2 regions of the Pantoea vagans genome follow, and region 2 is predicted to be linked to the other one. Evidence: predicted binding sites of a transcription regulator. Region 2 holds the regulator's gene; the other holds the start of a gene.
What was found. The regulator PhoB, encoded in region 2, activates phosphate uptake and scavenging genes when phosphate is short. The targets are predictions, from matches to a motif close to CTGTCATAAAACTGNCNNAT.
Positions count from the first base shown of each region.

Region 1 (15,052 bases), 420 kb from region 2:
ATCGTCAGGATCATATCCAAGGGTGAACTGATTATGCCGCTGCCGCCGTAGCTGCCCAGCATCGAAATGACCAGGATCGCAATGTAGTAGGCTAACAGCCACCAGGCGCAATGGAGGTCTTGCTGAAATTCATTGTTCTTCTTGCCAAAAATCGCATAGCCAATCCATGCCACCATTAAAATTGGCACCAGAATTTCATTCACTGACCAGCCACTCCAGTAAATCAGCAGAGTACTGGCGACAAATGCCAGCGGGCTCAAAACAGCGGCAACTGGCAAGTGGAAGGGACGCTTAAGCCCTGGAAGGTGATTTCTAAAAGCACCAAGCGTAATTGGGCCAGGCATATAGGTGAAGACGGTGGCTGAGGTCACTGCGCCAATTAAACCTCCCCAGACCTGAAATTCGGAAGGCAATGTCCAGACGATAGCCAACAGTAGTGATAACCATAACGCACCACGCGGCACGCCAGACTTAGCATCCACTTTGCCAAACACCTTAAACAGATGGCCATTACGTGCCCACGCAAAGAGCACGCGCGCAGCGCCAGCCAGATAAATATTGCCGGTGCCAGCAGGCGAGATGACCGCATCGATCAGTATTAAGTTGATAAGCCAGGTTAACCCCAGACTGCGCGCTAAATCTGCATAAGGAGACTGGAATACCTGCTTCAAGCCTGCCCATCCATGTTGATTAAGCACGTCTGTCGGCACTGCACCCATAAAGGCATACTGCAACGCCAGATAGATCACAAAGCTCACCACAATCGCAATGCCAATCGCTAAGGGGACATTGCGTTGAGGATTTTTCGCCTCACTGGCGAAATCAACGGCCTGGCGAAAGCCGAGATAGGCAAAAACAATTCCCGCCCCGGTTAAAGAAGAGAAAACACCATGTGCGCCGCCGGGAGGTGCAGGAGGCACGGAAAGGTTAGGAGCGTGGAAATAGAGCAGCAGGGTGATAATGGTTAACAGAGGGACGATAAATTTAAACGTGGTGATAATGGTATTCACACGGCCAAAGAAACTGACACTCCAGTAATTGAGTAAAAAGAAGGCCACTAACAAACCAATTTGCACGGCAAAACCGAGTCCTGTTGGACTGCCATCACTGTGGCCTAACGCTGGCCACCAATAAAGCGCGTACTGACGCACGGCTTCAACTTCGACCCCCGCCGTGCTGGTATACGCCAGTAATGAACTAACGCCAATCACAAAGCCCACGATATTACCGTGCGAGTAATTGGGATAACGCACAAAGCCCCCGGCACGGGGAATGGCGGAGGAGAGCTCAGCATAGACCAGCCCGATTAACAGCACTATCACTGCACCTAATACCCAGGCCCAGCCAGTATTGCTTCCCGCGTAGCCTGAGCTATTTAATGCCGCATACAGCCACCCGGAACCAATCATCGATCCTATGCCTAACAAGGATAAATCGACTAGCCCCAATTTTTGTTTTAATCCGCTCGATGCCATAAATTACCTCTGCGATCTGGTCATTTGATTTATATATTCGCTCAAGGGTTTATAAGCATGTTGCGTGCCAGAATAAGTTTTAATACGACATAGTTCATTGGGTAAATTAATTGTTTGCACAATTGAGATTCTATGCGGGGTTAAAAGCATAGTTATTGCATGCGTTACATCGATGCGAGAGGAATATAGGGTAATGATGATTTCGTGGAGTGTGCAGGCTGCACTTAAAAGATCCAAAATATATAATATGTGACCGTTGGAAATATTATGTCACCCCAGTAGTAAGAGTGACATAATATTTTATAGTGCTACAGCGTTGGGACGATTTTTATATCCACCATGCCGATACCCAATTTGCGCGGGTCCTGCCCGGTGATATTGCCCTCATTGGAGAGTTGTGGCTCAGGTGGCGTAATAACCAAATTGTGGCTTCCGTTAGGATTGTTGAAATGCAGCGTGGTGGTGGAGAAATCATCACCCAGATTAAGCTGCTGCTCCTCATCACCGACGCGTACCGGGATGGGACGATGCGCGTTCGGACCGAAAGCACGAGCGGTAATCACCACATCAAATCGTGCCGGCAGGGGATCGACATATTCGATGTTAACCTCCGGTGCCAGATTGGCGTTAGACCAGCGCCCCCAGCTCTCAGGACGTGATATCCCTTTAAAGCTCTTCACGCCCTCAGGTGCGCCCGGTACGGTTAGTAAGAAACTGTCTGCCTGGTAGCGAATGGCATTGTCCTCAATGCGTATCTGCTGTTCATTAAGTTGATAGGTCGCAGCACTGACTTCGGCTTTCGGGAAACTGGCTTTGCCCTTCCACAGCGGTTTATCTATGCGCGTGACGGTGGGATGCGCACCCATCTGACCCATCGCAAGGCAGAGGTCGGTAGACAGCGCTAAATCTGGTTGCCACAAACGTGCCATTTTAAAGCAGCGATCGACCCAGACGAATTTATCGGAAGAGGTGAAATCGGCCAGCTGGAAACGCAGCGGTGCCGAATATTCCCCCTCGGGCAGCGGCTCAACACGATCGCTGCCCACGCGAAACAGAATCGGCAATTTGAAGGTTGAACCGGAGAAACTGAAGGTGTTTTTTTGCTGATCGATGGTAAAGGCATCCAGTTTTTTCGGGAAATTCCACAACTGAATGATGTCAGCTTTCCACGCAGTGACCTTCTGTGTCATGTCCTGGAATTGGGTCGACAGAGAGGTTGAAGATAACCCACTGCGGCCCAGACCAATGGCATTATCACCGCCCATGATATCCAGCACCGTGGCGCCATTATCCAGGGTGCTGCGTTTGCCCGTTAACACTTCTGCCTGAGGTTGATCGCCTCGGATAACCATAAACAGATCACGGCGTGGCTGTTTAATCAGGTATTGGTGCGCGGTGTTGTTCATCGCCAGATGATCGGAGCTCACGACGATGATGGTATTTTTAAACCAGGGTGAGGCTTTGATACGCTCGATCAAACGCGCGACATGCTCCTGCGAACACGCCACTGCGCTAAAGGATTGGTTTGGTTTGCCGTCATAGCTGTAGCTTTTTCGTTGACAGCTACGAGAGATAAAACCATCGGGATGATGGGTATCCACCGTGAGTGTAAACAGAGCAAAGCGCTTCTGCTGACGTGACAGCTCCTGATACTTCTCGAACACTTCGTCCATCACTGTGTCATCGTAGTAGCCCCAGTTGTTGCGATAACTGGGATCGGCCACGCGGCTTTGCAGCTCCTGCGAACCGTACATATTCGCGGGGGAGAACCCGTGTGATTTCAGGAAGGTATCTTTTCCGGCGAAGCGCAGGTCGGCCCCCTGAATAAACCAGTTTTCATAACCGGAATTCTTCAGGATGTCACCCAGACAGATGTTCTGTGGATAGAAGCTGGAGAGCGAAGCAGACGCATTACCATCAAAAGGCGCAAACAACGGAATGCCACATTGTGAAGCGACCATACCGGCAATGGTGTAATCCGTACCAGGAAGCTGCTCGGTCTCGCTGAAGTCGATGCTCTGATCTTTCTCACGACTGAGCTCAGGTGCCAGGCCGGGGAAGGCCTGCTGATCAAAGTAGGTACGCTCGAGGCTTTCACCGTAGATATACACCAGGTTGAGCTTGGGCTCGGAGATGACTTTTTTGGGCGTTTTATAATAATCATCGAAGTCAGTGTCTGCCTGCTGCGTATGCGAGGCAATAAGATCCTTCACCTGACGAAAAGCAGGTGTGGTTTGCACTGAACCGGCGGCACAGGCAATGGCCAGGAGACTCCAACCCAAATGATGCGGTCGTTTTCGGCGGCGCAGCAGCCAGGAAAGCAGGCAAAACAGCAGGAACAGGCCAATGATTAATCCAATGGCGGGCACCACATATTTGCTGACACCTGCTCCGGTCAAACTGTTGGTTAAGGTGTAAAGCACTGCATCGGTAATGCCGTCGCCAGTAAAATAATTGCTGGCGTAAAGCGTGGCGTTAAGCACGATAAACAGTGTTAACAACAGTAAGATCAAGATAAACCAGAATTTATTTCGCCCGGCTTTGTAGGAGTAAACGGCGATTGCAGCCAAAAAGAGAACAACCGAAACTATCTCGGACAAGATCAGATCCTCACATTGAAGAGTGACGCAATCCTTGCGCCCACGGCCCTCTTTGGGGGTTATGCGTCAATCTATCTGGGCTGTCACAGGGCTGCAACATAACCAAACAGATTTGTGCGGCGCATTCCGATTCGTTTAATGCGGGTTTAGGCTGACTATGGTTTTACCTGGCAGCAACGTCACCGAGGCTGCCAGCGAGGGAAGGGAGGGGAGATTAGAGTTTGCCAGTCAGATACTGCGCTTCACCGTCAGCGAAGCTCCAGTCGCCTTTGCTGTTGGTGATAAAACTAATCATCAGATCGGTGCCCTTTACGCCACAATTTTCTAAAAGCTCGCGTGCTAACTCTGCCATGAACAACGATTTCTGTTCTTCACTTCTCGGGCTGGTATAAACCCGTACCATCACCAGGTTATCGGTGCGTTCAAATCCCAGGCCGGTGTCCTGGAATACCATTTGGTAGCTTTTGTTTTCATGAACAATCTGATAGCGGTCGCGCGCGGGCACTTTAAACGCTGTCAGCACGGCGCGATGCGCGGCGTCGAGTAAGGTGCGGATCTCTGATTCTGAACGGCCCTGAATGATGTCAAATGTCAATAACGGCATAAATAAACCCTCGTTTTTGCTCACAAGATAAGAGTAGGATGTGGCTCTATGCTGCCGCTTGCTGCAGGAAAGAAAAAGCGTGCTGGTTGAAATGATTATTTATTATTTTGAACAATCCCGATGAAAGAAATCAAAACTGATGCCCTCTGGGTGCATTTACATTGGCTCACCGTATTAGCCGAGTTGGGCAGTTTTACTCGTGCAGCTGAACGATTAGACGTCAGCAAAGCAGCCATGAGTCAAAAAATTAAAGAGCTGGAAGAGATGGCGGGCGTTTCGCTGGTGCAGCGCACCACGCGTAGCGTGCGGTTGACCTCAGCCGGTGAAAAACTGGTGGATGAATTGCGTGACCCTTTTGCGCGCATTGCACAAAGCTTTTTCAGCGTGCGTGATGAAGCCGGGCCGGTAAGGGGTATGGTGCGAGTGAGTGCGCCCGTGGCGTTTGCCCGCCAGCAGTTGGTGCCGATTATCGGCGATTTCCTCAGAGAATATCCTCAGGTACGCCTGCAACTGGACGTGACCGATCGTTTGGTCTCGCTCGGCAGTGAAGGGTTTGACCTGGCGATTCGTCACAGCCAGACATTGCCGGAAACCCATGTGGCTTTGCCGCTGTGTGAGACGAAAGCTTTGCTGGTGGCCTCGCCCGCTTATCTGGCACAAAATGGCGTACCGCAGACACCGGAGGCACTCCAGCAGCATAACTGTTTGTACTATCCGCGCGGGCTGGAATCACCGCAGTGGCGTTTCCGTCCTTTTAACGGGGGAAGCGAGACCGTACAGGTGAAGATTCAGGGGAATTTTGCCACCAATAATAGCGAGTCGATTCGCGATGCCGCGCTGCAAGGGCTCGGTATCGCCATGCTGCCGGATTTCAGCGCGACCGCCGCGTTATCCGCAGGGACGCTTTCACACGTTCTGCCGCAGTGGCAAACGGTGGATGCTTTCGCCGATCGCTTATGGGTGGTGCGCCCGTATGCCGCACAAGTGCCACGGGCGGTCACCACCTTTGTCCATTGGCTACGCGCGCGCTTTGTTGATGGCTGAAGCCAGTGCAACAGTGGCCTGCGGTTGCATCATCTCACCTAACAAACTACTGCGGTTGTAATTACCTAAGCGCAGGTTAAAGTCGAGATGCAGTTGCTCATTGCCGCTCAATTTGATCACCGGCGGCGGTGTCATTGGGCGTTGGTTGAATAGCACCGCATGGGCGAAGGCTTCACTTTTCCAGCCGCTCAGGCGTTGATAATAATAGGCGTTGGCTTCACATTTACGCAGATAGAGGTTCACGCGACGATATTCGCGCATGGCGGCTTGTTGCGCCAGTGAACCCAGCTGCTGTTGGGGCTGCTCAATTTTTTGTGTCAGCAACGCATAGTCATCGCGCTTTGCGAGTTCGTTGAAGTAGTTTTGCTCGCCAAGGTTCTTGATTGGTGCGTACTGCTTCTGCCATTCGCGAATAAACGGATTGTTAGGTGCAGCAGCGAGGAACCAGTTTTCAATCACCGGAGCCAGATAGTTGACGGTGGAAATTTCGCGATAGTAACCAATCACATCCATACGGCGCTCTTGATGTGCACGATGCACCCAAGAGAGATCTTCAAATAACAGTGTGCTGCAATCAATGGCAATGCCGCCGTAGCGTAATAACAGCTCCAGACGAATGACTTCGCTTTTCTGCTGTTTGCTTAATTGCGTTGAAGTGAAAATAAAATCAGGCAACACTTCTTTTACTGTTAAACGATTTAATAAATAAATATCGTGATCGGGATTATCTTTTCGTAATTTTTGAATATTTAACATCATTGATTTCGGTAAATACTCATCATCCCAATACATCCAGACTTTTTTCGGGATTTCCGGCAAGGCTTTCTCGCCAGAAAACAACACGATATTGTCCTCTTCGCTGGGATCGTACTCCGGCGCGCAGAGCGCAGTATGCTGTTTTTTCTGTAGTAAGGTCTGGCTGGTAAAGGCGATTTTTTTCCAGTTATGCCAGAGCGCAAGCGCTGGCTGGAGACGTTTTGTTTTCATGATGCACCTAATTATTGTGGTTATGGTGGCAAGGATTCCCTGATGCTGGCGGCTTAAGCGCTCTTATGTTTCCTCACGGCTGTGTGTAAAAAGTACTCACCTCAGCTTAATAAAACATTCTGGCCTTAGAGGCTATTACTTTTTTTTGCTTTCAGATAAACCGGAAAATGAAGGATCCGTTAAGCATAAAATTTTCGATAAATAAGTGCGTTGATTGCTGATTCTTTAATTAATCATCATTAGGACTATTCCTAATAAAATAACGTACGCATGGCGATAGCTGCGGCCTGGATTAAAAGTAGCCGCTGATCAGATCGGTTAAGGCGGCTACATTTTCTACTGGCCTGGCAGGGATTTGCCCCTCGTTGATGCCGATTAGCTACGCTTACACCAGAGGGTAAAAACAAAGGAGGCATTATGCAGTCATACACCCGTGGGTTACTGGCGGTGGATAAACAGGGGAATCGTGTCCTGTTTCTCGATCCCGATACCTATGCTGTGCAGCAGGAGTTGAATGCGTTTCCGCCGCGTCCGCATGAGCTGTTGATGCTACCCGAACAGGAGAAGGCCTATGTGCCGATCTATGGCGATGGCATTCACGGTGACAACCCGCATCCGGGCCATAAAGTGGCTGTGATCAATTTACGCCAGCGCCAGATCAGCGGTTTTATCGATTTATCGCCTTTGCAGTCCCCCCACAGTGGTCAACTGGGGCGTGATGGCAAAGTGTATCTCTGTTGTGAAAACAGTGCGGCCGTGGCCGTTATCGATCCTTTAACCGACAAAGTCGAGAAAGTGATCACCCTGCCTTCACACAATGCCCATCGGCTGACGTTGTCTCCCAGCGGGCGCAAGTTGTTTACTGAGAACGAGGAAGACGCGAGCATCACGGTGGTGGATCTGTGTGAGGCAGAAGGGCGCATCATTGATAATATTTTAATGCCCGGCCCCATCGCGGGTATTGCCGCTTCACCAAAGCACCCCTATTTAGTCGCGAGCGCCGCAGATGCGCCGTTGTTGTATGTGGTCGATCGCCAAAGTCATCGTATTCGTCAGCGCATTAGATTGTCAGGCCATCAGCGACCCTGTCAGGTGGTGCGTTTTAGTGCCAACGGTGAACGCTTAGTGGCGATTGGCGATCAAGAGCCGTTGGTGACGCTGTTTGACGATCTGCTCAATCCGCTCGGTGACATTCCGGTCGGCAATAAACCCATGGATGGCTGTTTCAGCTCAGACAACCGTACGCTGTTGATCGCCAATGAAGGTGATGGTTCGTTGAGCGTGATTGATTTGCAGCAGATGAAGGTGGTTGCTACACCGACGGCGGGGAAAGGGTGTGAAATATTGAGTTATTTCCAGCTTAAATGAATGGGCGGTGGTAAATCGCGCTGCTCCAGTGGCGGCTGCTGGCATGTTTCTCAGCTTGGCAGCCGCGCTTACGTAACTCACGTGCAATCAATTTGTTCATGATGCCATGGCCGACTAACAAAACGGTGCCCTGTTTGGACAGCGTGACCAACTTGTCTGCGGCCTGACGCGCGCGTTCTCGCGCGTGTTTAACCGATTCCACATGCCCGGCATAACCACACAGCCATAACAGGCGCAACAGTGCCAGCCAGACCGTCAGAGGCAGATGCAGGCGCTCAAACGGCAGCAGGGGCATCGCCACTTCGCTGAAAATGTCATCCACGGCATGCGGTTGCAAACCGAGACGTGCTAAGGATGAGCGCGCGCGCGGCAGCGAGCTGGAGGCAATCACGCTGGCTAGATGCGCAATCGCCCTGCTGCGAGCCGGGGGCGTGTCACAAATATCAGCCAGATCGTATCCCTCGCACCAGTCTGCCAACGCTCGCGCAGAGAAGCGTCCGCTCACCGGATGGTCAGGTTTGCCGTGTCGCATAAGGATGATAGTCATAAGCGTCCTGATTGATTTTTATCCAGTGTAATGCAGGCATCAACTCAACCGCGAGAGTAAGCTCGTTTTAAGATTAATTCGCAATTGTCATCAAAGCTTAACTGTATTGTGCGAAAAAAACCGCGATGAAAGATCAGCTGCCACTCTGCCAATGATAAGCATTCATCGTTAATAACATGCGGTTTGACGAATGATGATTCAGGCGCGTGAGATGTAATGTCATGAATTGACGCCATTTTTGTCTTTTTATCCCGAGCTATAGTAAAGATAAATTAATTGTTTTTACTTTTATCACTTGATTTATCTACGCGCGTAGATAGACTGTATCCAAAGTGATAGCTCACGGTGCCAGAGACGAAGTTGGCCTTGAGATGACCCAGTTACATTTGCCTTACTAATGCGATCGATGAAAATAACATCGGCGAGAACAGGCGAATAAGCGAATTCCAACACCAGGGGAATTCTTTGACTTTCATCCAGGTTTGCCTACTGAACGTCGTCACCGGGGTGTTCCGCTTGTTGCAAGGGAATCGACCCACGGAAGGGCGTTTGCTGTTTTCACCTATTTCAGGGAAAGGGTTATGACGGTACATCAATCCGTTTCGCAACAAACTTCACTGACCTCCACTTCAGCTGCCGATGCGCGGTTGGAAACCCCCTCTGGCCGCAAAGATTTCTGGCGCGCTACCTTTTCATGTTGGCTGGGCACTGCCATGGAATATGCGGATTTCGCGCTCTATGGTCTGGCTGCCGGTATCATTTTTGGCGATGTATTCTTCCCCAATGCCACCCCGACAATGGCGTTGCTCTCCAGCTTTGCCACCTGGTCGGTCGGCTTTATTGCCCGTCCCATCGGCGCGCTGCTGTTTGGTTGGATTGGCGATCGCAAAGGCCGAAAAACCGTGATGATCGCCACCATCATCCTGATGGGTGCTTCCACCACTTTAATTGGTCTGATTCCTTCCTACGCGACCATTGGCGTGTGGGCGCCTGCTTGTCTGGTGTTGCTGCGCTTTACGCAAGGCCTTGGCGCAGGGGCTGAGCTTTCAGGCGGCACCGTGATGTTAGGTGAATATGCACCGGTTGAGCGTCGTGGCCTGGTCTCCTCTGTTATTGCCCTCGGCTCCAACAGCGGCACGCTGATCGCCTCACTGGTGTGGCTGGCCGTGATTCAGATGGATAAAGAAAGCCTGCTCGCCTGGGGCTGGCGCATCCCGTTCCTCAGCAGTGTGCTGATCGCGGTGGTCGCGCTGTGGCTTCGTCGTCACCTGCGTGAAACCCCGGTCTTTGAACGCCAGCAGGCGGAATTGCAGGCCGAGCGTAATGCCACCTTGCAACAGGCTGCTTCCGAGATTGATACCCGCAGCTTCTGGCAACGCAGCCGTGCGTTTTGGACCATGGTGGGTTTGCGCATCGGTGAAAACGGTCCTTCATATCTGGCGCAGGGCTTTATTGTGGGCTACGTCGCCAAAGTGCTGATGCTCGATAAATCGGTGCCGACCACCGCGGTGTTTATCGCTTCGCTGCTGGGTTTCCTGATCATTCCTTTTGCCGGTTGGTTATCAGACCGCTTTGGTCGCCGCATTACCTATCGTAGCTTCTGCCTGTTGCTGATGATCTACGCCTGGCCCGCCTTTAGTCTGATGGATAGCCATGATCCGGCCATCGTGATTCCGGTGATTGTGGTCGGTATGGCGCTGGCTTCGCTGGGCATTTTTGGCGTGCAGGCTGCGTGGGGCGTTGAGATGTTTGGTGTTAAACACCGTTACACCAAGATGGCGGTAGCGAAAGAGCTAGGGTCTATCCTTTCAGGTGGAACCGCACCTTTAGTGGCTGCAGCGCTGTTGTCTTACACCGGTCACTGGTGGGCGATTGCCGTGTACTTCTCGGCGATGGCGAGCATCGGATTCCTCACGACTTTTGTGGCACCCGAAACGCGCGGGCGCGATTTGAATCTCCCGGAAGATGCCATTTAGCGCTCAGAGGTTATGAGTTAAACATCGCCATTGGCCGGATTCTCCGGCCAATGGCATTGATACAGAGGCAAGATCCTTGGCGAAATCCCCAAGCGGAAATGTGACACGCAGTGATGTGGCAAAAGTCGCTGGAACCTCAGTGGCGGTGGTGAGCTACGTCATTAATAACGGTCCACGTCCGGTGGCGGAAGCGACGCGCCAGCGTGTACTGGATGCGATCAAACAAACCGGTTATCGGCCCAATGCCGTGGCGCGTGCGCTGGCTTCTGGCAGCACCAAGACTTTTGGGTTGGTGGTGCCGAATATCAGCAACCCCTTTGTCGCTTCGATGGCGCATATGCTGTTGCAGGAGTCACTTAATCACGGCCACGTGATGTTGCTGGGTGATGCTGGGGACGATCGTAAACGCGAACTGGAACTGATCCAGGGATTGTTAAATCGTCAGGTTGATGGGCTGTTTTATAACAGCGTTGATCGGCATCCCTACATTGATGTGATTCAGGCCAGTGGAACACCGTTGGTGATGCTGGATCGCGTTGAGCCGCGCCCTGGCGTCAGCATGTTACGCGTCAATGAACAAGAGGCTTCACGTCAGGTCACGGCGCATTTACTGAGCCACGGTTATCAGCAGGTTGGCATCATCAGCGGCCCGCTGGAGATGCTCAATGCCCAGGACCGTATTCAGGGCTGGCGGGAGGCGATGGCCGAACAGGGCTTACCGATTGATGAAACCCTGATTTTCCCAGCCAACTTTACGCGGCAGGGCGGTTACGACGCAACCAAGCGTATGGTCGCCAGCGGACGTGTTCCGCGCGCCCTGTTTACCAGTAATGAAGGCCAGGCGATAGGCTGCATCCGTGCGCTCTCTGAGCACGGTTTGCGTGTGCCGCAAGATGTCGCGCTGGTGTGCTTCAACGGGACCGATCAATCAGCGTTTCATGTCCCCACGCTGACCACCGTACGTCAACCGCTGCGTGAAATGGCTCGCAGCGCTATTGCCATGCTGAAAAATTGGGATGGCGACGCACAACTGGCAGAGTTTCCTCACTATCTCGAACTCGGTGAGTCCTGCGGCTGCCAGCTTATCCAACAAAAATAAACTTATAACATTATGAAAAGACTGATTATTGATTGTGATCCGGGGAATGGAATTGCAGGTGCGAACACTGATGACGGCCTTGCGCTGGCATTAGCGTTGGCTTCACCTTCGCTATCAGTAGAGCTGATTACGACCGTCACCGGTAATACACCGAGCGCCGTGGGCGCGCAGGTGGCTAAAGACCTGTTGCAACGCCTTGGCCTCAATATTCCGGTGGTGCAGGGGGCATTGCAGGCGCTGCGTGAAGACCCGGCGCCGTGGCGCGCCCGCCTTGATGGCGTGCAGGACGAAAAACTCGGCGAACTATGGCGTGGCGTGCGTCAGCCCCAGGTGCTTGCGGCTGATGGCAATGATGCTGCTGGCGTGATGGGGCAGTTGATTTGCGATAACCCCGGTGAGTTTACGCTGGTAGCCATCGGCCCATTGACCAATGTGGCGCTGGCGCTGCAGCGATACCCACAGATGGCGGAATCGGTGGCAGAGATTGTCATCATGGGCGGCGTCTTTGCGTTGGATGATTACATCAAAGACACCAATTTTGGCCTTGATCCGGAAGCGGCCCACCAGGTGTTACACAGCGGTGCCACCATCACCCTGGTGCCGATGGATGCGACCACGCAAACGCTGATGACGCATCAGGATCTTAACCGCCTTACCGCCAATGACCATCCTCTACCGCAGTTTGTGCGCGAGACGCTGCGCCCGTGGATTGACTACTCCATTCGTACACGTCATTTGCCAGGCTGTTGGATCCATGATGCGCTGGTGATTGCCTGGTTGCTGAATCAACGAGTGGCGGATGGGGTCGATTATCATGTCGATATTGAACTGCGTGCCGGTGCCACGCGGGGCAAAAGCTGGCGCTATCGTTTACCCTTGCGATTGGATATCGGCGTGCCTGAGCAAACCGGCGCGTTGGTGCATGTGATGCACAGCGTGAATAATCCGTTACTGCTGGAGATGATCGAGCAGGCATTTAATCGGTTGAAACGCTGAACGATGTGCAATAAAAGGCACCGCGACCTTGCGGTGCACTATCCTCACCCTCCGACACGCTTCCTTACACCGCGAATCACTCCCTGACAATTCCCCGCCGCAGCCGGTCTTTCTGACATGCTATATACAAATGGTTAACACAATAATAACCAGTGAAACCATTTGCTGGATAACGTTCCAATAAATTCCGGTCAACGAACCGGAAGCAATCAGACAGGATACCCCTATGTTCAACTGGACTGCGACCCAGCGAAACGTGGCTTTTGCCAGTTTCGCCAGCTGGACGCTGGATGCGTTCGATTTCTTTATCCTGGTGTTTGTACTCAGCGATCTTGCCCAGTATTTCAACACCAGCGTCTCCGATGTTTCCATTGCCATTATGCTCACGCTTGCGGTACGACCGATTGGCGCATTGATTTTTGGTCGTCTTGCTGAGAAATATGGCCGACGCCCGATCCTGATGCTTAATATCGTGATGTTTTCACTGTTCGAACTGCTGTCGGCTTGGTCACCCAATTTCTCTGCCTTCCTGGCGTTCCGCGTGATTTACGGCGTGGCGATGGGCGGAATCTGGGGGGTGGCATCGTCTCTGGCGATGGAAACCATCCCCGACCGCTCACGTGGTTTGATGTCCGGTATTTTCCAGGCAGGCTATCCCTGCGGTTATCTGCTGGCATCGATTATTTTTGGGCTGTTTTTCGAAGCGGTGGGCTGGCGAGGTATGTTCCTGATTGGCGCGTTGCCGATTCTGCTGCTGCCGTTCATCTATTTCAAAGTGCCGGAATCGCCGGTGTGGTTGGCAGCGCGTGAGAGAAAAGAGAGCACGGCACTGCTACCAATCATTCGTCAGCACTGGAAGATCTGTATCTATATGGTGCTGCTGATGGCGTGCTTTAACTTCTTCAGCCACGGTACACAGGATCTCTATCCCACCTTCCTGAAGGTGCAGCATCAGTTTGATCCCCATACCGTCAGTATTATCGCTATCAGCTACAACATTGCGGCGATGCTCGGCGGGATCACGTTTGGCGCATTGTCAGAACGTATTGGCCGCAAGAAAGCGATTATTCTGGCGTCTTTCCTCGCGCTGCCGGTGCTGCCATTGTGGGCGTTTTCAAGCGGCTCGTGGATGATTGGCATCGGCGCATTCCTGATGCAATTCATGGTGCAGGGCGCGTGGGGTGTTGTTCCTACCTATCTTACCGAGCTGGTGCCGGCAAACGCCCGTGCGGTGCTGCCTGGCTTTGTTTATCAACTGGGTAATCTGATTGCCTCCGTCAATGCGACCTTGCAGTCACGGATTGCAGAGGCCCACGGCGGCAACTATGGCCTCGGGATGGCCATTGTTGCAGGGACGGTGGCGGTACTGATTTGCGTGTTTGTCGCCTTTGGACGGGAGACGCGCGGCATCGAAATCTCTGGTGCTGTGGCGCGCGAGCAACGTTAGAGCGTTTCGCAGACGTCAATCCATTTCGCCGCAGTGAGGTCAGCCATTCGCTGCGGTGAAATGCGCACGGCGCTGTGGATTGAGCCAGCAGCGGGCAACACTTCTTCAAAGCTGCGCAGCGTCACATCACAATAGACGGTCAGGGGATTCTCTAATCCGAACGGGCAAACGCCACCCACCGGATGACCGGTCCAGTTCACCACTTCATCGACGCTGAGCATGCGTGCCTTGGCACCGAGCGCGGCTTTCAGCTTGCGGTTGTCGAGGCGGGCATCCCCACGCGTGACAATCAGCACAATGGCATCTTTCACTTTCAACGACAGGGTTTTGGCGATTTGCCCAGGCATCACGCCATGAACGCGTGCGGCCAGTTCTACCGTGGCGGTGCTCTCTGGCATCTCGATGATATCGATATCAGGTGCATGTTCGGCAAAGAAGTGCCGTACCGACTCCAGGCTCATTTTTTTCTCCGGCAAAAACAGAGACTAAAAGCTGCCATAAGGGGGGAAAAGTGTAAACGAGATAAAAAGAGAATCTGTAACAGAATGCGCGGAGGTTAAACCACTTTTAACGTGCAGTTACCACAACGTTCAACATCAGGAATACGATAGCGCTGGCAGCAACTACGACGTTCCATTTCACCGTTGCGCGGGATCATGGTGCGGTACAGTGGGTTGTCACTGCCATCTAAGAGTGTCTGGGTAAAGAACAGCGCCTGTTGCAACTGCGCAATAACGTGCTCAGGCAGTTGGTTTTTCAGCTCACCCAGGAACCAGTAAAATGAGAAACCCATGTTGTTCCAGATGAGTTTCGCATTGATATCACCGTGCTGCGTCATGCCGTTGACGGCGGGTATCAGACATTGCTGGATCAGGCGATCGATACGCTGCTGTGCGCTGAGGTAGCGAG
Region 1 covers NZ_CP011427.1:3,444,930-3,459,981, reverse strand. The annotation lists gene LK04_RS16080 (APC family permease) at 1-1,475, opposite strand, end outside; gene opgB (phosphatidylglycerol--membrane-oligosaccharide glycerophosphotransferase) at 1,784-4,075, opposite strand; gene LK04_RS16070 (tautomerase family protein) at 4,290-4,679, opposite strand; gene LK04_RS16065 (LysR family transcriptional regulator) at 4,800-5,723, shown strand; gene LK04_RS16060 (glycosyltransferase family 32 protein) at 5,697-6,710, opposite strand; gene LK04_RS16055 (YncE family protein) at 7,128-8,078, shown strand; gene LK04_RS16050 (histidine phosphatase family protein) at 8,071-8,625, opposite strand; gene LK04_RS16045 (MFS transporter) at 9,207-10,601, shown strand; gene LK04_RS16040 (LacI family DNA-binding transcriptional regulator) at 10,678-11,700, shown strand; gene LK04_RS16035 (nucleoside hydrolase) at 11,713-12,696, shown strand; gene LK04_RS16030 (MFS transporter) at 12,923-14,143, shown strand; gene LK04_RS16025 (YbaK/EbsC family protein) at 14,140-14,604, opposite strand; gene fhuF (siderophore-iron reductase FhuF) at 14,700-15,052, opposite strand, start outside.
Region 1: opgB (phosphatidylglycerol--membrane-oligosaccharide glycerophosphotransferase) is a predicted target of PhoB. The motif match lies at 4,156-4,175, and genes of this name have one in related genera.

Region 2 (15,052 bases):
CAACGCCACCATCATCACTACCACTGTCACCCACGGCGCACCGCGCTCGCTGGTATTAGTGAAGACTTTTGGCGCATGGCCCTGCTGCGCCATACCGTGCAGCATACGTCCGACACCAAACACATCGCTGTTAATCGCCGACAGGGACGCGGTGATCACCACAAAGTTAAGAATGGATGCCGCCGCCGCAATGCCGAGATGCTGGAAGGTCAGCACAAACGGGCTGCCCTGCGTACCGACCTGGTTCCAGGGATAGATCGACATAATGACGAACAACGTACCCACGTAGAACACCAGAATACGCAGCGGTACAGAGTTGATGGCACGAGGAATCGACTTCGCCGGATCTTCCGCTTCACCGGCGGTGATCCCGATAATCTCAATCCCACCGTAAGCGAACATCACCATCTGCAGTGACAGCAGCATACCGATGATACCGTGCGCGAAGAAACCGCCATTGGTCCACAGATTGTGAATACCGGTTGGCTGACCGCCGTTGCCGATGCCCCAGAAAATAATGCCGAAACCGGCGAGAATCATGATGATGATGGTGGCGACTTTGAAGAAGGAGAACCAAAACTCCACTTCGCCAAACACCTTCACGCTCATCAGGTTAATGCCGCCGATGATCAACACCACGCTGAGTACCCAGATCCAGTGCGGCACTTCCGGGAACCACACGCCCATGTAGATGCCGAACGCCGTGACGTCGGCAATCGCCACAATCAGGATTTCAAAACAGTAGGTCCAGCCGGTGATGTATCCTGCCAATGGACCGAGATAATCCTGCGCATAACGCGAAAAGGAGCTGGCCTGCGGGTTATTCACTGACATCTCACCCAGCGCACGCATGATGATATACGCTACGGCACCGCCGATGATGTAGGCCAGCAGCACGCTGGGCCCCGCCATTTTGATCGCATCCGCTGAGCCGTAAAACAACCCGGTGCCAATCGCCGATCCCAGTGCCATAAACCGGATGTGGCGCGTGCTCAGTCCGCGTTTGAGCTTGTTGGTTTCTTGCATAACCGCCTGTACCTTGAAAATGAAAAACCACGGGCAAGCCCGTGGTTGAAATTAACAGCAATGTTGCTTACTGATGAACAGCGACCTGTTCGCGTCCTTTTGCACGATCCACCACCGCAGCAATCACCAGCATCACCAGCGATGGCGGCAACCAGGAAAGTCCCTGATCTGCCAGCGGCAGATGCTGACTGAACAGCGGCAGTACATCTTTAAAGTTAGTCGTTTTAATCGCATCCACAATACCAAACAGCAGGCTCACCAGCATGGTTGGCGCAATGATACGCGTGCTTTTGTTCCACCACTTTAGCGTAAAGCTCAACACCACCAGCACGATGCACGGCGGATAAATGGCCGTCAGCACCGGAATGGAAATCTGAATCAAATGGCTCAGGCCGAGGTTCGACACCACCATGGAGAACAGACCCAAAATAAACACCAGCGTCTTATACGACAATGGCAGGTATTGCGCAAAGAATTCGGCACAGGCGCAGGTCAGGCCAACTGCCGTCACCATACAGGCCACGAAAATCAGCGCCGCCAGGAAGAAACTCCCCATACCGCCGAAGGTCTGTTGCACATAGGCGTGCAGAATCGCCGCACCGTTCGCATTCTGATCGACCAGGCCCGCACTACCGGAACCCAGTTTAAACAGGCTGAGGTAAACCAGCGTCAGGCCGACACCGGCGATCACGCCCGCCAGCATGGTGTAACGCGTCAGCAATTTGGCATCTTCCACACCGCGAGAACGCGCGGCATTGACAATCACGATACCGAACACCAGGGCGCCCAGCGTATCCATGGTCAAGTAACCATTGACGAAACCGCTGGAGAACGCAGCACGCTGGTAATCAGCTGTCGCAGGTGCAATACCGCCCGCAGGCCACAGCAGTGCAGCCACGCCCAGAATAGTGAGCGCAACGATTTTCAGTGGTGCGAGGAAATGACCGACGGTGTCGAGCAATTTGCCTGGGTACAGGGAGATACCAATCACCAGCGCAAAGTAAATCAGGCTGTAAATGAACAACGGCAGCGCGCCATCACCAGTCAATGGCGCAATCCCGACTTCGAAGGAGACGGTCGCAGTACGCGGGGTGGCGAACAGCGGGCCCACGGCCAGATAGCAAACGGTGGCTAACAGCAGACCTGCCGCCTTGCCAATCGGTGAGCTCAGGGCATCAATGCCGCCGCCAACACGTGCCAGGGCGATAACAGTCATCACCGGCAAGCCAACAGCCGTGATCAGAAAGCCAAAAGCGGCAACCCAGACGTGTTCGCCAGACTGAATCCCCACCATCGGTGGAAAGATAATGTTTCCTGCGCCAACGAACAGGGCAAACGTCATGAAGCCCAGCGCCAGGATATCCTTGGAGGTTAAACGATGTGTCATAAACTTCTGTACTGCCTGTAGCTGATGTTGCGGTGGAAGTTGAGTTCGTGTTGTCCTCTGGATGCGCGTAAACAAGGGCTTAACTGATGGAATCAGTGTGTTATGCGGGCCTAATCGTTAAAGCGCAGGTGATTTAAACTACTTTTCTTCTGTTCACAGAGGGATAAATCGACAACGGCGCAAATTAAAACGTTTATAGCGAAGAAAGGCAATACGGGATCGGAAAACCAGAAGGATATAGCAACAAAGTGACACAAAGCAGTTAATCAGCGGGGAATAGGCGTAAAACACCTCAGATGATTTGCTTAAAGTTTCCGCATCGCGGGAGATCTCCTTGCAAAAATTGGCTTATGGATGCACAAAAGGCGCGATTTACGCGCCTGTTTGCACAAGTTTACAGCATCACCACACTTGTTTAGCGATATCGACCACCAGACGAATCTTCTGCCACTGCTGCGCTTCGCTCAGGCTGTTGCCCTCTTCGGTCGACGCAAAGCCACACTGTGGGCTCAGGCAGATCTGGTCAAGGCTCACGAACTGCGATGCTTCTTGCAGACGGGCTTTCACCTGAGCAGGATCTTCCAGCTCACCGTTTTTGGTGGTGATTAAACCCAGTACCACTTGCTGATGACCCGGCTTAATAAAGCGCAACGGCTCAAAACCGCCTGAGCGCTCGTTGTCATATTCGAGGAAGTACGCATCGATATTGACCTGACCAAACAGAATCTCGGCCACTGGCTCGTAGCCGCCTTCGGAAATCCAGGTTGAGCGGAAGTTACCGCGACAGACATGCAAGCCAATGGACAAATCGGCAGGTTTATCTTCCAGCGCTTTATTCAGCACCCCGGCGTAGATACGTGCCAACTCTTGCGGATCTTCACCGCGTTCACGGATCTGCTGCTGCTGATCCGTCGAGCAGAGATAGGCCCACACGGTGTCATCCAGTTGCAGGAAGCGACAGCCTTCGGCGTAAAACGCACTGATCGCATCTTTATAGGTCTGTGCCAAATCAGCGAAGTACTCTTTTAAATCAGGATAGACGGTGGCATCAATCACCTTACGCCCACCGCGGAAGTGCAGCACGCTTGGGCTTGGAATGGTCATTTTCGCTACCGCATCACCGGCAATGCTCTTCAGAAAACGGAAGTGTTCCAGCATCGGGTGGTTGGGATTGAAACCCACTTTGCCAGTGACTTTGACGCCGTGCGCTTTGGTCTGCACGCCATTAAATTGAATGCCCTGCTCGGCTTCAAACAGCTCAACGCCCTGCAGATCGCCAAAGAAGTCGAAGTGCCACCACGCGCGACGGAATTCACCGTCTGTCACCACCTGCAAACCGTTGGCACGTTGCTGTTCAACCACATGACGGATCTCAGTGTCTTCCACCTGACGCAGCTGCTCCGCGGAGATCTCACCGTTGGCAAACTGCACGCGCGCCTGCTTGATGGCCGCGGGACGGAGAAAACTGCCGACGGTATCGGCACGGAACGGATGATGATGTGACATATGCACTCCTGGCTAAACGCATAATTGCGTCAGGGTATAATTTCGCGTGGTTATTTTTAGCCATCTGGACGGCTACATGTCCATGAGAGTGACACGCTATGCCCCGAAGGGCAATGGAAGAAAATTCAGCTGACGTGAATATAATTCATGATCGGCGACTACTGCTTCAATTTCCTTCGATGGCGGCGCGTGCCTGCGCCATTTGGCTTTCTGAAAGCGGCAGGTAGCCCGCTTCAGTGACGCGTCGTTGCCCTGCTGGCGATAACACCTGATGCAGGAAAGCACTGACCAAGGGTGGCAAGGGTTTGCCTGGCGCTTTATTCACATAAATGTAGAGAGGACGAGACCACGGATAGTGGCCGCTACGAATAGATTCGGCATCGGGCATCACGCTCGCGCCGCTGGCCGTCTTGATCGGCACCATTTTTACGCCGCTCAGATGGAAACCGAAGCTGGCATAGCCAATGCTGTTGGGGGTACTCGCCACCGCTTGCACCACGGCAGCCGAACCCGGAAATTCCGCGACGTCAGCGCGAAAATCGCCTTTACACAGCGCCTGTTGTTTAAAGAATCCCCAGGTGCCCGAGGCTGAGTTACGACCAAAGCGCTGAATGCTGCGTTTTGCCCAGCCATCCTGATTCAATCCGAGATCGCCCCAGCGCTGCGGTACGCTGTGCGCGCCACATAAGCGGGTGACGGAGAAGAGTGCATCGAGTTGCGGCTGATCGATATCGGGCAGTGGGTTGTCCTGATTCACCACCACCACCAGCGCATCCATGGCAACGGGGACAGCCAATGGGGGATAACCATAGCGTGTGGTGAACAGTTGGCGCTCATCAATCTGCATTGGGCGGCTCATGGCACCCAACTGAGCGGCGCCCGCCGCCAGCGCGGTGGGTGCGGTGGAGGAGCCCGCCGCCTGTACCTGAACGTTAACGCCAGGTGACTGACGGCTAAAATCCTCGCCCCACAGCGTCATCAGATAGCCGAGGGTATCAGAACCCACGCTGCTCAAATTGCCGGTGAGCATGGTTTGTTGGCCCTGCGCCAGCGCAGAGCACAACAGCAAAGTGAACAGCAACAGCGATTTCATCAGGTTATCCGGTGGCGTTTACTGCGCCACATTCTCGCGGATTCCCTTTGCCACAATCAACCGTGGCGGCAGAAGAAAACTAAAACAGGTTTCCTGATGCGGGATACTGGTGATCTCCAGCCGCGCATTGTGATGGCTTAACGCATGTTTCACGATCGCCAGCCCCAGCCCACTACCACCTGTGGCGCGTGAGCGGGCTTTATCCACCCGATAGAAGCGCTCTGTCAGGCGTGGCAAATGCTCTTCACTGATCCCCGGCCCGTTATCACAGACCTTAAACTGCGCGCCCTCTTTCGTGCGCAGCCAGCTGATGTCGAGACGCGTGCCATCTGGCGTGTGATTCACCGCGTTGTAGACCAAATTGGAAATGGCACTCCGCAGTTGCTCATCATTACCAAACACTTTGAGATGCGGATCGGTGTGGAAATGGATACTGTGACGGCCCTGGCTCAGGGTTTCTGCCTCACGCTGCAACAACAGCAGCATACCTGGCACATCCACGGTTTCTTTCAAATCGATGGCCGGTGCCGCTTCGATACGCGACAGCGTCAGTAATTGTTTCACCAGGCTATCCATACGACGCGTCTGTTCCTGCATGGTGTGCAATGCTTTGCCACGCGTGCGCTCGTTCATCGTCGCATCGTCCATCATCTCCAGATACCCCTGCAACACCGTTAACGGGGTGCGCAGTTCGTGGCTGACGTTAGCGAAGAAGTTACGCCGCGCGCCTTCCAACTGGTGCATCTGGGTCACATCACGCGCCACCATCAGCCACTGCCCTTCACTGTAGGGCATCACGCGGAATTCCATATGATGCTGGTTGTTAAGCACCAGCGTCAGTGGCTTATTAAAATCGCGCTGACGGATATAGCGAGAAAACTCAGGATAGCGCAGCAAATTGAGGATGTTCTGACCGTTATCCTCCGGCCAGCGCAAGCCCAAATGCTGTTGAGCCAGTCCGTTACACCAGAAAATCGTGCCCTCTTCGGTGGTCAACACCACCGCATCGGGGAGCGATTCCGCACCGCTGCGAAAACGCTTTATCAGATTACCGAGTTCACGACGGCGACGTCGGTTGCGCAGTTGCATCTGGTACAGACCGTAAAACAGCGGTTCCCAACTGCCGCGCCCGGAAGGCGGCGTCATGGAGCGATCAACCCACAACCAGTGCGACAGACGCATCAGGTTTCTGAAGTGCCAAAACAGCACGCTGGATACGGCAATCAGCAGCAGCCAGGGCAGATAACCGAACAACAGACCCAGCACCAGCGCAGGCAAGCAGACCAGCGCCAGCTCGGTCATTAATCTCTTCCAGGAGAGTCGTTCCAGCACGGTAAAAGACTCCGTTTAATAGCGGGCAGAGAAACGATACCCTGTTCCGCGTACGGTTTGAACCATGCGATCGTGACCAGAAACTTCCAAAGCTTTACGTAAACGACGGATATGCACATCAACCGTACGATCTTCGACGTACACGTTGGTGCCCCAAACGTGGTTTAACAGCTGCTCACGGCTGTAAACACGCTCTGGGTGCGTCATAAAGAAGTGCAGTAATTTATATTCCGTCGGGCCCATTTCCAGCGGGGTGCTTTCGGCCATCACACGGTGTGAGGAGGGATCCAGGCTCAAGCCCTGCATCTCAATCACCTCTTCCACTGCCATCGGCGAGATACGACGCATCACCGCCTTGATACGCGCCATCAGCTCTTTCGGTGAGAAAGGCTTGGTGATGTAGTCATCCGCGCCCACTTCCAGACCGCGTACGCGATCCTCTTCTTCACCACGCGCCGTCAGCATCATCACCGGGATATCGCGCGTCATCGCTTCACGTTTCAAATGTTTAATAAACTGAATACCGCTGCCACCCGGCAACATCCAGTCCAGCAGAATCAAATCAGGCCACGGCTCGATCAGCTTACCAATCGCGCTGTCGTAGTCTTCGGCCTCAATAGGCTGGTAATCATTCTGTTCCAGCACGAAACATAACATTTCACGGATGGGAGCTTCGTCTTCCACAACCAAAATGCGCTTAGCCATTATAACTCCTGCTGTTGTGACGGCTTGTCACGGGGATTTGCGGCGTCATTATGCGTCAGTTTTATGACACTTTTATGAAAAACCCGACCTATGATAAATAGTTAAAAAACAGAAATGTGACAACGATTAGCGCTTTTTTTTCTTTGCGATCTGAAGAGGTTATACTTCTCGCTCGCTTAACTAAGCACGGAGTTTTCATGCGCATCATACACACGGCGGATTGGCATCTCGGTCAGTTCTTTTACAGTAAAAGCCGCGCGGCAGAGCATCAGGCCTTCCTTGAGTGGCTACTGGACCAGATCCAGCAGCATCAAGTCGATGCACTCATCGTCGCCGGAGACCTGTTTGATACCGGTTCGCCACCCAGTTATGCGCGTGAAATGTTTAACCGCTTTGTGGTGGCATTGCAGCCCACTGGGTGTCAGTTGGTGGTGTTGGCAGGAAACCATGATTCCGTTGCCACCCTCAATGAATCGCGTGAACTCCTTGCCTGCCTGAATACCCGCGTGATCACCAGCGCCACGCCACAAGGCGAGCAGCAGGTGCTGACGCTGCATCAGCGTGATGGCACGCCGGGCGCGCTACTGTGCGCCATCCCTTATCTTCGTCCACGGGATATTCTGCGTAGTCAGGCCGGGCAATCAGGCCGTGAAAAGCAAATCTCATTGCTGGAGGCGATAGAGCAGCACTACCAGCAGTGTTACGCGGCAGCCCTCACGCAGCGTGGCGATCAGCCACTGCCGATCATCGCCACCGGGCACCTCACCACGGTGGGGGTCACCAAAAGCGACTCGGTACGCGATATCTATATCGGCACGCTGGATGCCTTCCCGGCGCAGGCTTTTCCGCCTGCCGATTACATCGCGCTTGGCCATATCCATCGGGCGCAACGTATCGCCGATAGCGAGCATATCCGCTACAGCGGTTCGCCAATCCCACTCAGTTTTGATGAACTGGGCCGCGATAAAAGTGTGTTCCTGCTCGATTTCAGCCGCCAGTTAGACGCCGTCACACCGCTCACCATTCCGCTATTCCAGCCGATGCAGATGCTCAAAGGATCGATGGCGGAAATTGAGTTACAGCTGACGCAATTCAGCGAGGGAGACGGCGAAAAACCGGTCTGGCTGGATATTGAAATCACCACGCAAGAGTATCTTAGTGACCTGCAGCGTCGCGTCGAACAGCTCACCGAAGCGCTGCCCGTGGAAGTGCTGCTGGTACGACGTAGCCGTGAGCAGCGCCAGCGCAGCCTGGCACGCATGGACAACGAAACCCTGAGCGAGCTGAAAGTGGAAGAGGTGTTTGCCCGCCGTCTGGCGCAGGAAGATCAGCTGGATGCCGAACAAGCCGATCAACTCACCCAACTGTTTCGCACCACCCTCGCCGCGCTGGAGAACCCGTCCGCATGAAAATTCTGACGTTACGCTTTAAGAATCTCAATGCGCTGCGCGGTGAGTGGTTTATTGATTTCCGCCGCGAGCCCTTTGCCAGTAACGGTTTGTTTGCCATTACCGGCGCCACCGGCGCAGGAAAAACCACGCTGCTGGATGCGATTTGTCTGGCGTTGTATCACCAGACGCCACGCCTCGGCGTGCTATCGCAGACGCAAAATGAACTGATCACCCGTGATACCGCAGAGTGCCTGGCTGAAGTGGAGTTTGAAATCAAAGGTGAAGCCTGGCGCGCGTTCTGGAGCCAAAACCGCGCACGTGGCCTGGCCGATGGCAAATTGCAGGCGCCGCGTGTCGAACTGGCCCGCGTGGCTGATAACCAAATTGTTGCCGATAAAGTCGGTGACAAACTCAAAGCGATTGAAACCCTCTCCGGGCTGGATTTCGCGCGCTTTACCCGTTCGATGATGCTGTCGCAAGGGCAGTTTGCCGCCTTCCTGAATGCCAAACCGGGAGAACGCGCCGAGCTACTGGAAGAACTCACCGGCACCGAGATTTACGGGCAAATCTCGATGCAGATTTACGAGCGCTGGCGCACCGCCCGCAGCGAGTTAGACACGCTGCGCGCTCGCGCGGGCGGCATGCTGCTGCTGGATGAAGCCCGTCGCGATGAACTCAGCCAACAGTTACACATGTTAGCCACTGAGGAGAAAACCCTCAGCGAACAGCTGGAGCAAGCCCAACAGCAGCAGCAGTGGTTAACGCAATCTCAGCAACTGACGCAAGAGCAGCAGCAAGCCGAGCAGGCAGGACAGAGCGCTGAACACGCATGGCAGCAGGCCGAAGAGGATCGCCAGCGCTTATCGCGCGCCGAACCGGCGGAAAAACTGCGCGATAAGCTCCAGCAGCGCGAGCAGCTGCAACGTGATCAACAGGCGTTGACGCAGCAGGCTCAGCAGTTGCATGCCCAACAGCAGCAGGCTCAGGCCGCGTTGCAGCAGGGTGAAACCCAGTATCAGGCAGCGCAGCAGGCACGTGATCACGCCGTTTCCGAACAGCAGCAGTTGGAAACCTTACTGACCGAACAGGTTATCCCGCTTGATCAACAGCTTGCCAGCGGTGCGCGGCAGATTGCCGACCAACAGCGCCTGCACACCCAGCAACAGCAGGTGGTGCAGCAGAGCCAGGTCGCGGTGAGCCAGCATCAACAAGCGAGTGAACGCTTACAACAGCAATTCACGCAGCAGCAGGATTTCCGTCAACGCGAAGCGGCGGTGGCCAACTGGGGAACGGAGCTGACGCGCTGGCAGGCGGATATCGCACGCCTTGAAGAGCGTGAGCAGTCGCTGACACAGCTTAGGCTTCAGCAGCAACAGCAGCACACGCAGGTCACGCAGCAACAACAGGCAATTACCGAACATGCGCAGGCGCTGCAACCCTTACAGCAGGCGGAAGCACAAGCCAGCCAGCAACGCCAACAAGCGGAGCAGGCACTCACTTCACTGGAAGCCGAGGCCGCGAGTAGCCAACTGCGTGAAGCCTTGGCATTACATCAACAACAGCGCCCTGCCCGCCAGCAACTCAGCCTGCTGGCGGCGCGTTGGCAATCCCTGCAACCGCAGCACCAGCAACGGCAACAGAAACTGGCGCAGCTGCAACAGCAGCATCAGCAGCAGGAATCGGCTTTACAGGCGATGCGTGACGACTACAAGCGTGAAAACCAGACGCTGCTCGATATCCGAAAAATTTGCGAACTTGAGCGCACTATCGCGCAGTTAGCCGACGAACGCGCCAAATTACAACCCGACCAGCCCTGCCCGCTGTGTGGCTCCTGTCAGCATCCGGCCATCGCGCAATATCAGCAACTGCAACCTGGTGAAAACCAGCAGCGACTGGCAGCACAGGAAGCATTGGTCGCCAAACTCAGAGAGGACGGCACCGCCAAAGGCGAGCAGCAGAAACTGTCACTACAACAGCAGCAGGTTTTGCAGCAGGAGATCGATGAGTTTGACCAGCAGATTTCCGCCGCCAACCAGCAGTGGCAGCGTTTGAGCAGTGAGCTGGCACTTACCTTCACGCTGGAGCAGCAGGATGATTTCACCGCCTGGCAGCAGCAACAAGACACGCAAGAAACTGCGCAGCAGCAACAGCTCCAGCTGCGCGAACAGGCGGCGCTGGCACTGCAACAGGCAAAAGAGGCTCATCTGCTTCAGCAGCAGCAGCTGCAACATCAGCAAAATGCCCAGCAGCTGGCACAGCAACGGCTGCAAAGCGCGCAGCAAACGCTTGAAGAGCTCAATCAGCGTGAGGGGCAAGAACGCAGCGCCTCACAGCAATTGGCACAGCAGCTGGAAAAACAGCTGGCCGCACATCAGCTTGCGCTACCCGCGCGCGCTGAGCGGACTTCATGGCTGGAAGCACTACAACAGCGCTGGCAAGCCTGGCAGCAGAGCGAGAAATTACTCCGCGAGTTGCAACCACAATTAGTCAAAGCGGAGAGCGAGCAAGGTAGCCTGCAACAAAATTCGTTGCGTGAGCAACAACAGCTGGATGCATTGCAGCAGACTCTTCATACCCTGCAACAACTGCAAAGCGAGCAGCAGCAGCAGCGCCATCAGCTGTTTGGCGATCGTTTGGTTGCGGATGCACGGCAGCAGCAACATGCCTCGTTACAGCAGAGCGAACAGAATCTGGCGCAGCAGCTGCAACAGTGGCAGCAGGCGCAAAGCCTGTTGCACAGCCTGAACGGACAGTGCGAGCAGATAGACAGCCAACAGCAGAACATGCTGATGCGTGTGCAGACGGCGGAAACCGCGTTCCTCACCGCGTTGCAGCAGAGTGATTTTAGTGACGAAGCAGCCCTACGTGCTGCGCTGCTGGATGAACAGGCGTTCCTGCAGTTACGCCAACGTCTGCAAACGCTGGAGCAACAGCGCCAACAGCAGCAGACATTGCGTCAGCAGCTGGCACAGCGTGTTGCTGCCCATCAGCAGCAACGTCCTGCCACCTTGAGTGATGAAGTTGCCGCCGGGCTGGTTGAACAATTAGCCTCTCTGCGCCAGACACTGCGCGAGAATGCCCGCCAGCAGGGTGAAGCGCAGCAGCAGCTTCACAGCGATGCACAACAGCGTCAGCAGCAGCAATCCTTGCTGACACAAATTGCAGATGATGAGGTGTCACTGGCGCAGCTTGGGCGGCTGAATGATTTAATCGGTTCAGCCAAGGGCGACAAATTCCGCCGCTTCGCCCAAGGATTAACGCTGGATCATCTGGTGTGGTTGGCGAACCGCCAACTGGACCGTTTACACGGCCGCTACCTGCTGCAACGGCGCGCCAGTGAAGAGCTGGAGCTGGAGGTCGTCGATACCTGGCAAGCCGATGCCACCCGCGACACGCGCACGTTGTCAGGTGGCGAAAGCTTCCTGGTGAGTCTGGCACTGGCGCTGGCCTTGTCCGATCTTGTCAGCCATAAGACGCGCATCGAATCCCTGTTCCTCGATGAAGGCTTCGGCACCCTTGATGCCGAAACCCTCGATACTGCACTGGATGCCCTGGACGCATTAAACGCCAGCGGTAAGACCATCGGGGTGATCAGCCACGTTGAGGCCATGAAAGAGCGCATTCCGGTGCAAATCAAGGTGCGTAAGATGAATGGGCTGGGTTACAGCAAGCTGGAATTGCCGGGGGAATAAACCTGGGGGTGCGATAAATAGCGCCGTTAGTAGGGTGCGCATTTATGCGCACTTTTTTGCTGGGGTTGCTGTGAATCTCGTGCATGGCCCCATAAAGGTCAGCCCGATCGCAAAGGAATCACGCATCCATGCAGATCGGCCGCCGCATCCCTGCGGCGGACGCTTTGCTCTTCGGGCTGACCTTCACGGGGCATTTAGCATGATCGCTGCTGTTGTCCGTGATGGCATCAATATTTTCTTTCAGCGTAGCTACCGTCATGAACATCCAGCCGTAGGGGCGCAATTTATTGCGCAAGTTAAGAGTCAGAGAAATGCCATAGCATTCCCCTGCCCGCCAGGTAAACTGGCTGCAACTCCCTGAACAGCCAGGCAAATTAATGAACTTCTTAACCCGCTTCGCAGGTTTGCTCGCGTTAGTGACGCTGCTCAGCGCCTGCCAGCACGCAACTTCTCCTGCCCCCGCCCCTGTCGCTAACCTGTGCCAGCCGCAAACTCAACCCGGCAGTGCATCCTGCAAATGGGCTGATGAGATGCAGCATCACCTTAATCGGCAGTTTCAGGATGCTGCACGTTACGCGGGTCAACAATGTCTGGTGCAGTTGGAGTGGCAAAACAGCGGACGTTATGCGGTGACGCAAACACAAGGTGACGAAACCCTGTGCCTGCGCGCCTGGCAGTTGATTGGTCAGTCGAAAGGTTTACCGCCCCCGCCGGATCGGACGCAACCGGCGTGGTTCGGTTTTGCACCGCGCAAGGCTAGCTCGCCAGCCCATCCTGCCGCCACTGGCGCGGGCTGATGCCGAACCAACGGCGGAAGGCGCGGGAAAAGGCGCTGACTTCAGAATAACCCAGCAACAGCGCCATTTCAGAAATCGGTAACTGCTTCTGCTGCAAATAGTGCGTCGCCATCTCGCAGCGCACTTTGTCCACCAGCGCGGTGAAACTGATGCCCTCTTCGCGCAGTCGCCGTTGCAGTGACCAGCTCGACAAGCCCATTTTCTCCGCGATCTCTTCCAATACGGGTTCGCCCTGCATCAGCGACAAATTCACCTGTGAGCGCGCCTGTTCCACCACACTCTGAACGGATGCATTGCTGTTCAGGCGTCGGATCGCATCCTGCATCACCATCAACAGCATCGGGTCCTGTTCCGGCATGGTCCGCAGCAGGTCACGTTTGGGGATCAGCAGCGAATTAAAGGGTTGATCGAACCACACCGGTGCATCAAATACTTTGCAGTGCTCATGCCACTGTTCAGGGCGCGGGTGCTCGAAATGCACTTCGCGCGGTGCCCAGTTTTTTCCAGCAACGTGGCGGATCAGATTGAGGAACATGCCCAGCGTCAGTTCGGCATCCTGGCGGCGTGAAAGGATCGCGCCATGTCGTACCTGATAATCCAGTCGCCAGCAGTCGCCTTTATCCACCAGTCGCGTCAGGGTGTCGTGCTGATGCCAGGGAAAAGCGTTCACCACGTTATGCAACGCCTGTTCAAGCGTAGGTGAGCACAGCCCGATGTAGCCAATCAGACCTAATGACTGCGGTTTGAACTGCCTGCCGTAGTGCAAACCGAAGTTATCAAAACCTGAGTGACGCGCCGCCTCTTCCATCACACGGCAGTAGTTGACCAATCCCAGGCTGAGCGTGGGACTCGCCAGCAGTTCGGAATCAATCCCGCTAATGCCAAAGATACGATCGACATCACCGCCCTTGTCAGTGATAAAAGTGCTCAAACCCGTCGCAGCGGCCGCCAGCACGCCGCGATTGTTGGCCTGAGCCGAGAGCGTGCTCAATGCTTCAGAAGGGGTTATCAGTGATTGCATGGGAACCTCACAAGGAACGCGCGAGTGGAACATAGGGAGGGATCCAGCAATTTTCGTACCAGGCATGGAAAATGATAATAATTCAATACGAGGTTGTAGCGGCGCGATTTATCGCGCAATACATTGCGCCGCTACGATGCATAACTGATCATTCGTGGTGCAACTACACCCCAACCGGCAGCTGATTGGTTTCCAGATAGCGGCGACACAGACGTACCGAGTGGTCGGCCCAGCGCGGCCCAAGGCTCTGCGACATCTCCGTCTCCGCGTGCGTGCCCATCCATGCGGTCATTTGAATACGGCGCTGAATCAGCAACGTCGGCACCAGCGCCATCTCCTCATCGCTAATGTGCGCGACGCGCTCGTAACCCTGGATCCAGTTATCAACCCATTCAGCGGCACGTGGATGATGCTCGACAAAGCTGATCGCCGCCGCCAGATCGTGCAGATACCAACCCATGCCGCAGTCATCAAAATCGATCACTCGGGTTTCGCCCTTGTGCAACAACAGGTTGGTGAGACGAAGATCGGCGTGGATCAGGCCATAGCGATCGGTGCCTTTGCCGAAGGTTTGCAGCTCTTGCCCGACACGTGCCACCGCTTCCGCCACGATGCCGTGATCGGCTGGATTGAGGTTAGGCGCATCCTGCCAGCGCCCCCAATGGCTGTGATCGCTCACCATGGTGTGATGATCCCAGATGATGCGCTGAAAACCGGCAGGTTTCTGCCAGTTGCGGCTGTGTTGATGCAAGCGTGCGGTGATGTGCCCCAGTTGCTGAAACGCCTTGGGATCGACATCGGTGGTAGGCATGTCACCTTCGATCCAGTGAAACAGCACCGCATGACGCACGCCCCCTCCCGCCATGTTCAATGACAGCACGGTTTCGCCATCTTTGGCGGGAATGGCCTGCGGTACCATGATGCCAATTTCCCGCAGCGCATCCAGCCACAGTAACTCACTCTGAATATCGGCTTTGCTGTGATAGTTAGGACGATGCAGACGCAGCGCGTAGCGTTGGCCGCCCGCCGTCAGCAGGAAGGTGGCGTTTTCAGAACGGCACAGGAGTTTCAACTCGCCCTGCAATGGCGCGGGATAACAGGC
Region 2 covers NZ_CP011427.1:3,025,725-3,040,776, forward strand. The annotation lists gene proY (proline-specific permease ProY) at 1-1,026, opposite strand, end outside; gene brnQ (branched-chain amino acid transporter carrier protein BrnQ) at 1,094-2,413, opposite strand; gene LK04_RS14185 (cobalamin-independent methionine synthase II family protein) at 2,816-3,919, opposite strand; gene LK04_RS14190 (PstS family phosphate ABC transporter substrate-binding protein) at 4,086-5,012, opposite strand; gene phoR (phosphate regulon sensor histidine kinase PhoR) at 5,031-6,344, opposite strand; gene phoB (phosphate response regulator transcription factor PhoB) at 6,360-7,049, opposite strand; gene sbcD (exonuclease subunit SbcD) at 7,247-8,458, shown strand; gene LK04_RS14210 (AAA family ATPase) at 8,455-12,132, shown strand; gene LK04_RS20685 (hypothetical protein) at 12,251-12,391, opposite strand; gene LK04_RS14215 (cell envelope integrity TolA C-terminal domain-containing protein) at 12,510-12,929, shown strand; gene LK04_RS14220 (AraC family transcriptional regulator) at 12,889-13,950, opposite strand; gene LK04_RS14225 (phosphotransferase enzyme family protein) at 14,114-15,052, opposite strand, start outside.